DNA from 2 places in the Chromobacterium sp. CCUG 30098 genome. Region 2 is predicted to be linked to the other one. Evidence: riboswitches for the same ligand, from Rfam matches in the RefSeq annotation. Region 2 holds a riboswitch; the other holds the start of a gene.
The links. A riboswitch is a leader RNA that binds a small molecule or an ion and turns the genes downstream of it on or off. The one in region 2 is predicted to bind glycine.
Positions count from the first base shown of each region.

Region 1: it holds a riboswitch for glycine, as region 2 does, so the genes downstream of both, QUG03_RS20980 (trimeric intracellular cation channel family protein) here and gcvT (glycine cleavage system aminomethyltransferase GcvT) in region 2, are expected to answer to the same signal.

Region 1 is NZ_JAUCGS010000012.1:64,253-69,869, forward strand. Features, by position in the region: gene QUG03_RS20970 (DUF3141 domain-containing protein) at 1-2,175, shown strand, start outside; glycine riboswitch at 2,312-2,398, shown strand; glycine riboswitch at 2,400-2,582, shown strand; gene QUG03_RS20975 (hypothetical protein) at 2,626-2,892, opposite strand; gene QUG03_RS20980 (trimeric intracellular cation channel family protein) at 2,902-3,516, shown strand; gene QUG03_RS20985 (LuxR C-terminal-related transcriptional regulator) at 3,551-4,336, opposite strand; gene QUG03_RS20990 (aldehyde dehydrogenase) at 4,502-5,617, shown strand, end outside.
Region 2 is NZ_JAUCGS010000003.1:366,104-371,720, reverse strand. Features, by position in the region: gene gcvP (aminomethyl-transferring glycine dehydrogenase) at 1-1,716, opposite strand, end outside; gene gcvH (glycine cleavage system protein GcvH) at 1,840-2,226, opposite strand; gene gcvT (glycine cleavage system aminomethyltransferase GcvT) at 2,300-3,388, opposite strand; glycine riboswitch at 3,430-3,526, opposite strand; glycine riboswitch at 3,541-3,632, opposite strand; gene QUG03_RS09960 (dihydroxyacetone kinase family protein) at 3,878-5,560, shown strand; gene QUG03_RS09955 (M15 family metallopeptidase) at 5,604-5,617, opposite strand, start outside.

The DNA.
Region 1 (5,617 bases), on a different contig from region 2:
ATCGCGCTGCAACAGGGCCACCCCTGCTACTTCATCATGTTCTTCCCCCAGCCGGTGCCCAGCCAGACCATAGAAAGCGTCAGCCGCGCCGAATACGTCTTCCTCGGCAAGGTCAGGGAACTGCACCCGGACAGCGACGGCAAGCCCTTCGTCATCGGCAACTGCCAGGGCGGCTGGGCGCTGGCCATGCTGGCCTCGGTGGCGCCGGAGCTGTGCGGCCCCATCCTGCTGGCCGGCACCCCGCTGTCCTACTGGGCCGGCGTCACCGGCAAATACCCGATGCGCTACTCCGGCGGCATGCTGGGCGGCACCTGGACCGCCTCCCTGGCCGGCGATCTGGGCAACGGCAAGTTCGACGGCGCCCACCTGGTCAACAACTTTGAAAAGCTGGACCCGGCCAACACCCTGTGGAAGAAGCCCTACAATCTGTACGCCAAGGTGGACACCGAGCGCGAACGCTATCTGGGCTTTGAACGCTGGTGGGGCGGCCACTACCTGCTGAACAAGCAGGAAATGGAATGGATTTCCCAGCAGCTCTTCGTGGGCAACCACCTGGTGGAAGGCAAGATCGTCAGCAGCGACCAGCACCGCGTGGACATGCGCAACATCCGCTCCCCCATCATCGTGTTCGCCTCCTGGGGCGACAACATCACCCCACCGCAGCAAGCGCTGAACTGGATACCGGACCTGTACGACAACGCGGAAGACATCCGCGACAACGAACAAACCATCATTTACTGCCTGCACAACAAGGTGGGCCACCTGGGCATCTTCGTCTCCGCCGGCATCGCCAACCGCGAACACAGCGAATTCGCCAGCGCGCTGGACCTGATCGACGTGCTGGCCCCCGGCCTGTACGAGGCCGTCATCGAGGACGTGGCGCCCAACACCCCCGGCCAGGAATACATCAAGGGCCGCTACATCATCCGTTTCGAAGCCCGCGAAGTGGCCGACATCCTGGCGCTGGACGACGGCCGCGAAGACGAACGCGCCTTTGAAGCGGTGCGCCGCGTCTCCGAAATCAACCAGGGCATTTACAACCGTTTCGTTTCCCCGGCCGTGCGCGCCGTCAGCAACGAAGCCAGCGCCCAATGGCTGCGCCAGCTCAACCCGGCGCGGCTGGAACGCACGCTGATCTCCCCGCTCAATCCCTGGCTCGGCTGGCTCAAACCCGCCGCGGAATACGTGCGCGCCCACCGCCAGCCGGTGAGCGCGGACAACCCCTTGTGGCGGTTGCAAGAACAGTGGTCCGGCTGGATGACGCAAAGCCTGGACCGCTACCGCGACCTGCGCGACGCCGCCACCGAACACTGCTTCAAAGCCGTGTACGAATCCCCGTGGCTGGCCTCCGTCGTGGGCGTGCAGCCCGCGCGCGAAGCCCGCGCCGCCCGCTGCGACAGCTGGAACAAACAGGAAAGGCTACAACTCAAGCGCCAGGTGCTGGACCCCGCTTACGAAAGCGGCTCCCTGGCCGACGGCTTCGTGCGCTTGCTCACCTATGTGGCGATTGGCCGCGGCATCATAGACGAGCGCCCGTTCAACGCCATCCGCCGCATCATGCGCGACATCCGCCACGAATACCCGCTGACCCTGATGGAGCTGAAAGACATCGCCCGCAAGCAGGTTTTCCTGGTGCGGCTGGACGAAGCCCGCGCGCTGGCCGGCCTGCCCAAGCTGCTGCCGGAAGAACACCGCCGCCGCCAGGCCTGGCAGCTGGCGCATGAACTGCTGGCGCTCAGCGGCGACATCGCCCCGGAACAACAGCTCAGGCTGGACCAAGCGGCCCACGCGCTGCAACTGGACACCCGCGCGCCGGCGGCGCCGGCCATCCTGCCGCCCGCCGAGCCGGCCATAGCGGCAGCCTCAACCGTTCCCGCCGCGGCCCCCGCCGCCAAGGCCAGCGCGCCCGCCAAGAAAGCGGCGCCGCCGCGCAAGCCGGCCGCCAAAGCCCCGGCCAAACCCACCGCCGGCAAGCCCAGCGCCGCTGCCGCCAAACCCGCCAGCAGCAAACCGGCCGCGGCCAAGCCGGCGCCCGGCAAGCCCCCGGCGGCCAAAACCGCCAAAGCGCCCGCGGGCAAAGCCAGCGTGGCCAAAGCCCCCGCAGCCAAAACCCCGGCCGCGCGCAAACCCGCCGCCGGCAAGGACGCGGCCAAGCCCAAAACGCCGAGCAACTAAGCATCAGCCAGCGCAAAAACGCCCGGACAGCCAAACCGCCGTCCGGGCGTTTTCATGTCGATACCGCACTGCAACATTTTTGCCTCGCCCCACGTATACAGTCGTTGACTGAACAATACAGCAAACGCTAATATCCTTGCCTGCTGCGGGAGAGAGGGGCATGCGCCCCCGCCGAAGACGCAAACTCCCATAATCGCTCAGGCAACAGTACCGCAGCCCATGGATACCAGCCGATTGGAGAGAGGCCCTAAGCGCCCGTTCATCATCTGCTACGCTTCAGCGAGAGCGCGTCGGATGATGTGACCGGCCCTTAGCCGCCCACCGAAGGGGCAAGTGACACCCGGCAAGGCCCGCACTGAGGCCGCGCCCGTCATCTAACTCTCAGGTAAAAGGACAAGGGGAGAGGCAATGCCGGCAGCGCCGCGCCCATGCGCAGCCCGCCGGCCGTGCTCAGAACGTGCTCACGATCTCGCGAGCAAGGACGAGACAAGGCGAAAACAGCTGAGAAAGCGGAATGTACACGTGGTACATGAGCATTTCGAAGCGGGTTTCAACGCCGTATCGTCGCAGCGCAGCAGATCGTGCACCAGCTCTCAAGGAAAACCCGTGTTCGAAACGCTTGCCCAGGCTGCGCGCCACCTGGCATGGCCCGCCCATTGCCAACCCATTTTCCCACCCGGCTTCGCCGCGCATCTCGGCGCCAGCCTGTTTGACCATTGCAACTACATGCTTACCCTGATCTATCTGATCGCCATCACCGCGGAAGCGATGACCGGCGCGTTGGCGGCCGGCCGCCGCAATATGGACATCTTCGGCGTTACCGTCATCGCCTTCCTCACCGCCCTGGGCGGCGGCACCGTGCGCGACATCGTGCTGGGCCGCTACCCGATAGGCTGGACCCAACACCCGGAATACGTCGGCCTGGTCATCGCCGGCGGCCTGGCCGCCGTGTTCGTGGCCCGCTATATGAAACGCCTGAGCCGTGTATTCCTGGTGCTGGACGCGCTGGGCCTGATCGCCTTCACCATCATAGGTTGCGGCGTGGCCCAGTCCATGGACTACCACCCGGTGGTGGTGGTGATGGCCGGCATGATCACCGGCATTGCCGGCGGCATCCTGCGCGACGTGCTGTGCAACCGCGTGCCGGTGGTCTTCCGCCAGGAGCTGTACGCCAGCGTCTCCTTCGCCGTGGCCCTGCTCTACCTGGGCCTGATAAAGCTGGGCGTGCCGCACGATCTCAACGTGCTGGCCAGCTTCGCCGTCGGCCTCGCCATCCGTCTGGCCGCCATCTGGCGCGAATGGAGGCTGCCGGTGTTCATGTATCGGCACGACCTGCATTAACTAACCCTAGCTGTTTCACCGCCGCGCCGCGGCATCAGGCTTGAATCCCCGCCAGCAGCAGGAACAAGGCCGCCTGGCTGGACACGCCCAGCTTGGCGTACAGATGGCGGCGGTGCACCTTGGCGGTTTCCAGCGAAATGCCCAGCTCGCGCGCCACGCCCTTGGTGGAGTGGCCGCCGAGTATCAGCAGCGCCACCTCCACCTCCCGCTTGGTCAACGGCGAGGAGCCCTGCGCGCGCAGCTCCTCCTCCAGTTCCCGTCGGCTCTGCCTGCCCGCCCTGGCCGCCGGCTGACGCAGCCCTTCGTCCATACGCGCGGCCAGCCGCGACAAGGGCAATAGCCAGGGCGCGAACAGATTGCAAACGCCCAATTCTTGCTCGCTGAAGCGGCGTTTGCTGCCCAGGGACAGGGACAGCACGCCCTCCGGCAACACTTGCAGAAACTGGATTTCATCCGCCACCACATTGCGCGAAAAGTAACGGCGAAAGTACTCCGTCTCCCGGAAACGGTCCGGCGCCACCTCGTCCAGCCGGTACACGCCGGCGGCCGGGCGCTTCAGCGCAAAACCGTAAAACGGGTCCAGCAGATACAGGCCGCGCCGGTAGTCGGCGAACAAATCGTCGGCGGCGTAATTGGCCGCGTGATCCGCCAGCACCCACGGCGGCGCCTCCTGGCGAAACAGCACCGCCACCCAGGTATCGAAACTCAGGCGTTCCCGTAGAAACGCGGCCAACCCTTGCCAAAAGGCCGCGTTGTCGACGCCGTCCAACAAGCGCCCCAATTGCTGGTGAAACACCAGATCCGCCACATTCAGCTGCATGCCAGCTACCCCGATCAGGTTAGTCCCGCCTTCCGCTCTAACGCTTTCGCGTGATGTCCGCCGCCAAGGGGACTGACTAGTATGGCTCCAGCCTGCGCGACAAGACCAGCCGTGATGTGAGCGCTTCCCCCACCCCGTCGCGCCGCCTGAACAGGAGTGATCGCCATGCCCACGCAGGATCTGTCCTACTGGCAAGACCGCGCCGCCGATTTGCGCTCGCCTTGCCTCGCCTTCATCAACGGCCGCTTCGTGCCCGCCGCCGACCGGCGCACCTTCACCGACATCAGCCCCATCCACGGCCGGCCCCTGGCCGAGATCGCCCGCTGCGGCGAGGCCGATGTCGAACGGGCGGCGCGGGCCGCCCGCGCCAGCTTCGAATCCGGCGTCTGGTCGCGCTGTCACCCGCGCCAGCGCAAGACCGTGCTGCAAAAACTGGCGGCGCTGATCCGCCGGCATGGCGACGAACTGGCGCTGCTGGACTGCCTGGACATCGGCAAGCCCATTGCCGATGCGCTCCATATCGATGTGCCGGGCGCCGCCGGCGTGTTCGACTGGTACGCCGAAGCCGCCGACAAGCTGTACGGCGAGGCCGCCCCCGGCGCCGACGACGCGCTGGCCCTGATCACCCGGGAACCGCTGGGCGTGGCGGCGGCGGTGATCCCGTGGAATTTCCCGCTGGACATGGCCGCGTGGAAGCTGGCGCCGGCGCTGATGGCCGGCAATAGCGTGATCCTGAAGCCGGCCGAGCAATCCCCGCTGTCGGCCTTGCGCCTGGCCCAACTGGCCCAAGAGGCCGGCCTGCCGGACGGCGTGCTCAACGTCTTGCCGGGCTACGGCGACGAGGTGGGGCGGCCGCTGGGCCTGCACCCGGACGTGGATTGCCTGAGCTTCACCGGCTCCAGCGAAGTGGGCAAAGCCTTTCTGCGCTACGCGGCGGACTCCAATATGAAAAGAGTGGCGCTGGAGTGCGGCGGCAAAAGCCCCAATCTGGTGTTCGATGACTGCGACCTGGACGCCGCCGCCCGGCGCGCCGCCTTCGGCGTTTTCTTCAATCAGGGCCAGGTGTGCTCGGCCAACTCGCGGCTCTTGCTGCAACGCTCCATTCAAGACGCCTTCCTGGAACGCCTGCTGCGCGAGGCGGCCGCGCTGCAACCGGGCAACCCGCTGGACCCGGCTACCCGCAGCGGCTGCATCGTCGACGCCCGCCAGGCGGAGCGCATCATGGCCCACATCGACCAAGCCCGCCGCCAAGGCGCCCGCCTGCTGTGCGGCGGCGAGCGC
Region 2 (5,617 bases):
CAGCAGGCCGGCGTACTCGCCCTGGGCGCCGGAATTGGGCTGCATCGAAATGATGTCGAAACCGGTGATCGCGCGCAGCTGCGTTTCCAGGCCGGCGATCATTTCCAGATAGCCCACCGTCTGTTCGCGCGGGGCGAACGGATGCATATTGGCGAACTCCGGCCAGGTGATCGGAATCATTTCGCTGGTGGCGTTCAGCTTCATGGTGCAGCTGCCCAGCGAGATCATCGAATGATTCATCGCCAGATCGCGGCTTTCCAGCTTCTTCATATAGCGCAGCATCTCGTGCTCGCTATGATGGGTGTTGAACACCGGGTGGCTCATGAAGGCGGATTCGCGCTTCAGTCCGACCGGAATCGCGTCGGCGGCCGCGGCGTCCAGCGCGGCGATGTCGGCGCTCTTGCCGGTGAATATTTCGATCAGACGAGCCAGATCGGCCTCGCTGGCCGCCTCGTGGAAGGCGACGCCCAGCACATTGCCGCCGGCGCGGCGCAGATTGTAGCCGGCGGCCAGCGCCGCCTGATACACCACCTCGGCCTTGGGCGCCTCAACCTGCACCGTGTCGAAGAAGCGGTCGAACACCAGCTTGCCGCCGGCGGCCTTGACCGCGTGGGCGAAAATGGCCGCCAGGCGGTGAATGCGGGCGGCGATGCGCTTGACGCCTTCCGGACCGTGGTACACCGCGTACATGCCGGCGATATTGGCCAGCAGCACCTGGCTGGTGCAGATATTGGAGTTGGCCTTTTCGCGGCGGATATGCTGCTCGCGGGTCTGCAGCGCCATGCGCAGCGCGGTCTTGCCCTTGGCGTCCACCGACACGCCGATGATGCGGCCCGGCGCAGAGCGCTTCATCTCGTCCTTGAAGGCGAAGTAAGCGGCGTGCGGGCCGCCGAAGCCCATGGGCACGCCGAAGCGCTGGGTATTGCCGATGGCCACGTCCGCGCCCATCTCGCCCGGCGATTTCAACGCCACCAAGGCCATGATGTCGGCGGCCACCACCGCCACCGCGCCCTTGGCCTTGACCGCGGCGATGTGCGGGGTCAGGTCGATCAGGTCGCCGGCTTCGCCCGGATATTGGAACAGGGCGCCGAAGTATTCGCCCTTGCCCGCCTCTTCCGGATGGCCCTGCACCAGCTCGAAGCCGAAGTACTTGGCGCGGGTCCGCATCACGTCCAGGGTTTGCGGCAGCACGCGGCTGTCTACGAAGAACCGGCCGGACTTGGCCTTGGACACGCGGCGCGCCATCGCCATCGCCTCGGCGGCGGCGGTGGCCTCGTCCAGCAAGGAGGCGTTGGCCAGTTCCAGACCGGTCAGGTCTATCACCATTTGCTGGAAGTTCAGCAAGGCTTCGAGACGGCCCTGGGCGATCTCGGCCTGATACGGAGTGTAAGCGGTGTACCAGCCCGGGTTTTCCAGCAGATTGCGCAGGATCACCGTCGGGGTCAGCACCGGGTAATAGCCCTGGCCGATGAAGGATTTATTGACCACGTTCTTGGCGGCGACGGCCTTCAGCGCGGCCAGCGCCTCGGCTTCCGGCATCGGATCCGGCAGCTCCAGCTTGCGGTTCAGGTGAATGTCGGCCGGCAGCGTCTGCGCCACCAGTTCATCGATGGAGGCCACGCCGATGGCGGCCAGCATTTGCTCGCGCTCGGCGTCGGACGGGCCGATGTGGCGGGAGATGAATTCTTTGCGGTTGAAAAGTTCGGAGAGAGACATGAGTACGGGACCTTCTGTGCTTGCCGTCCGCGCCGCGGCTTGCGCGGCCAATCGGGTGTTGCTGGATATCCGGGCGAAAAAAACGCCTCGCGGCCGATTAGGACTGCGAGGCGGTTTTCACCATCAGGCGCCAATTTCCTTGGCGTAGGCGGCGGCGTCCATCAGGGCGTCCAGGTCCGCCGGATCCGCCGGCTTGATCTTGAAGAACCAGCCAGCACCGTAGGGCTCGCCGTTGGCCAGTTCCGGTTCGGCTTCCAGTTCCTCGTTGATGGCCAGCACTTCGCCGGCAATCGGACAGTAGATGTCGGAAGCGGCTTTCACCGACTCCACCACGCCGGCCTGCTCTTCCTTGGCGAGCTTGGCGCCCACTTTCGGCAATTCGACGAAAACGATGTCGCCCAGCAGTTCCTGCGCGTGCTCGGTAATGCCCACGGTCACGGAGCCGTCGGCTTCCAGGCGCAGCCATTCGTGGCTTTCAACGTATTTGAGTTCGGCGGGGATGTTGCTCATGAGTGTCTCCAGTCAAATCCAGGTCTTAAACGATATTCCCGGCCGCGTCGCGCGGCCTGCCCAAGCACGCCGCTCAGGCGAAAACTTTTTTGCCGTTGCGCACGAACGGCATTTTGACCACGCGCACCTCGGTCAAGGTTCCGCGCAGGTCCACCAGCGCCGTATCGCCGGTGCCGGCCGGCACGCGCGCGATCGCGATGGAGTGTTTGAGGGTGGGCGAGAAGGTGCCGCTGGTGATCACGCCCTCGCCTACGCCTTCCACCACCACTTTCAGGCCTTCGCGCAGCACGCCGCGGCCTTCCAGCACCAGGCCCACTTGCCTGGTTTTCAGGCCGGCGGCTTTCTGCGCCTCCAGCGCCTTGCGGCCGATGAAATCGCGCTCCGCCGGTTCCCAGGCGATGGTCCAGCCCATGCCGGCCTCCAGCGGGGAAACGGTTTCATCCATATCGTGGCCGTAGAGATTCATGCCGGCCTCCAGGCGCAGCGTGTCGCGCGCGCCCAGGCCTATCGGCGCCACGCCGGCGGCCTGCAGTTGCTGGAAAAAGGCCGCGGCCTCAACGCCGGGCAGCATCACTTCCAGGCCGTCTTCCCCGGTGTAGCCGGTGCGGGCATAGAACCAATCGCCGGCGGGCTGGCCTTGGAAGGGCTTCAAGGCCTGGATGACGTCGGCGAGCTCGGGCTTGACCGCGCAGACCTTGGCGATGGCCTGCGGGCCCTGCACCGCCAGGATGGACAGATCGCGGCGCACCTTGATGTCCACGTCGAAATCCGCCTTGCGCCCTTCCATCCAGGCCAGGTCCTTGTCGGTGGTGCCGGCGTTGATCACCATGCGGTAGCCGTAGGAGGTCAGATAGACGATCAGATCGTCCACCACGGTGCCGTCGGGGGTGAGCATGCCGGAATACAGCGCCTTGCCTTCGAAGCCGAGCTTGGCCACGTCGTTGGCGATCAAGCGCTGCAGCCAGACTTTGGCGTCCGGGCCGCTGATGTCCAGCACCGTCATATGGGAAACGTCGAACATGCCGGCGTCGCTGCGCACGATCTCATGTTCCTTGAGTTGGGAGCCGTAATGGATGGGCATTTCCCAGCCGGCGAAATCGACCATCTTGGCGCCGGCGGCGATATGGGATTCAAACAGGGGGGTGCGTTTCGGGGCCGTCATCGGTGCGTCCTTAGCAAAAGCGTGTAGTGTTGCTCTATTCCCTACACCCCTCTGTCCCTGCACCTGAGATTTTCCGGCCTTGCGGCCGTTAGCCCCTTCGGTGGGCATCCGCGGATGCCGCTCTCCAGATTCGGCGAACTGGCTGCGGCCAGTCCGATGATGCAGTCCTTTTGCCTGAGCGATTGCGGGTGCGCTTGCGCCTTCGGCGGTGGCGCGGACGGCCACTCTCTCCTGCATGACGAGCCAGATTATGGTTGCTGGACCGGGGCTTGGCAAGCCGTGTTTATCTTCAACTTAAACAATGACTTAAAATATTCGAAACCGCAAAACATTGAACCAGCATTGCTTCGTTTAAGATCGATTACGAACATATTTCATTTCCTTATCGATCAAAAAATAGATGACCACCCCATTGCGCCGGCGCTGATCGTAAGATGACATCCATCTTGACCAAGCACGATCTCTATCCGATCTGGAAAGGAAACCGCGATGCGAAAACTGATCAACGATCCGCGCCATGTGGCGCGGGAGATGCTGGAAGGCCTGGCCGACACCCTGCCCGGCCTGGCGCTGCTCGAGGAAGAAAATGTCTTGCTGCGGGCGGACCTTCCCGCCGGCGGCCTGCGCGACAAGGTGGCGCTGATTTCCGGCGGCGGCAGCGGCCACGAACCGGCCCACGCCGGCTACATCGGCCACGGCATGCTGGACGCCGCCGCGGTGGGCGACGTGTTCACCTCGCCCAGCGTAGACACCGTGCTGGCGGCGATCCGCGCCGTCGCCGGCCCCAAGGGCGTGCTGCTCATCGTCAAGAACTACACCGGCGACCGGCTCAACTTCGGCCTGGCGGCGGAACTGGCCCGCGCCGAGGGCATCGCCGTCGACAGCGTGGTGGTGGCCGACGACGTGGCGCTTCGCGACACCGTGGAGCCGGCGCGCAGGCGCGGCATCGCCGGCACGGTGCTGGTGCACAAGATCGCCGGCGCGGCGGCCGCCTCCGGCGCCGGCCTGGCCGAGGTCGCCGCCGCGGCGCGGCAGGCTGCGGAACAGGTGGCCACCATGGGCGTGGGCCTGGGCGCCTGCACGGTGCCGGCCACCGGCCGCCCGGGCTTTCAACTGGACAGCGGGGAGGCGGAACTGGGCCTGGGCATACACGGCGAAGCCGGCGTGCGCCGCGTGGCGACGCCATCGGCCGCCGATTTGTGCGCGACGCTGCTGGACGCCATCTTGCAAGACCGCGGCTGGCGTTCGGGACACAGGGTGGCGCTGCTGGTCAACGGCCTGGGCGGCACGCCGCCGATGGAGCTGGCCATCGTCGCCCGCGCCGCGCTGGCGCATCTGCGCCTGCGCGGCCTACAGGTGGAACGCGCCTGGAGCGGCAACTTCATGACCGCGCTGGAAATGCCCGGCTGCTCCTTGTCCCTGATGGCGCTGGACGAACAGCGCCTCAACTGGCTGGATCAAACCACCCTGGCGCCGGCCTGGCCCGGCTCAGGCCGTCTGCCGGCGCAACGCCAGCTGCGCGCCGCGCCGCCGCGCGACGCTTTCACGCCCTCGGCCGCCGCGGCCGATCCCCGTTTGCGCGCCGCGGCCTGGGCCGCGGCCGACGCGCTGGACGCCGCCGAGCCGCTGTTGACCGAACTGGACGGCGCCGCCGGGGATGGAGATCTGGGCGTCAGCATGCAGCGCGGCGCGGCCGCGATCCGGGCCTTGCCCGACAGCGCCTGGAGCGACCCCGCCACGGCGCTGCGCGCGGTCGGCCAGGCCTTGCGCCAGGCCATCGCCGGCAGCTCCGGGCCCTTCTACTCCACCGCCCTGCTGCGCGCGGCGCGGCGGCTGGACACGACGACCCCGCCCACCCCGAAGGACTGGGCGGCCGCCTTTCTGGACGGCGTCGCCGCCGTCGCGGAACTGGGCGGTGCGCAAGTGGGCGACCGCACCATGCTGGACGCCTTGTCCCCCGCCGCCGACGCTTTCGCCTCCGCCCTGGACGCCGGACAGGCTCCGGAGACGGCCTGGCGTTCGGCGCTGACAGCGGCGGAGCGCGGCTGCGCGGCAACCGCCTCCATGCGGCCGCGCCTGGGCCGGGCCAGCTATCTGGGCGAACGGGCGCTGGGCGTGCCGGACGCGGGCGCCAGCGCCGCGCTGGTCTGGTTGAAGGCGCTGACCGGCTAGCGCCAGGCCATGGGCCGCTGCGCCCGCGCGGCGGCCCTGGCGATCAGGCCGGCCTCT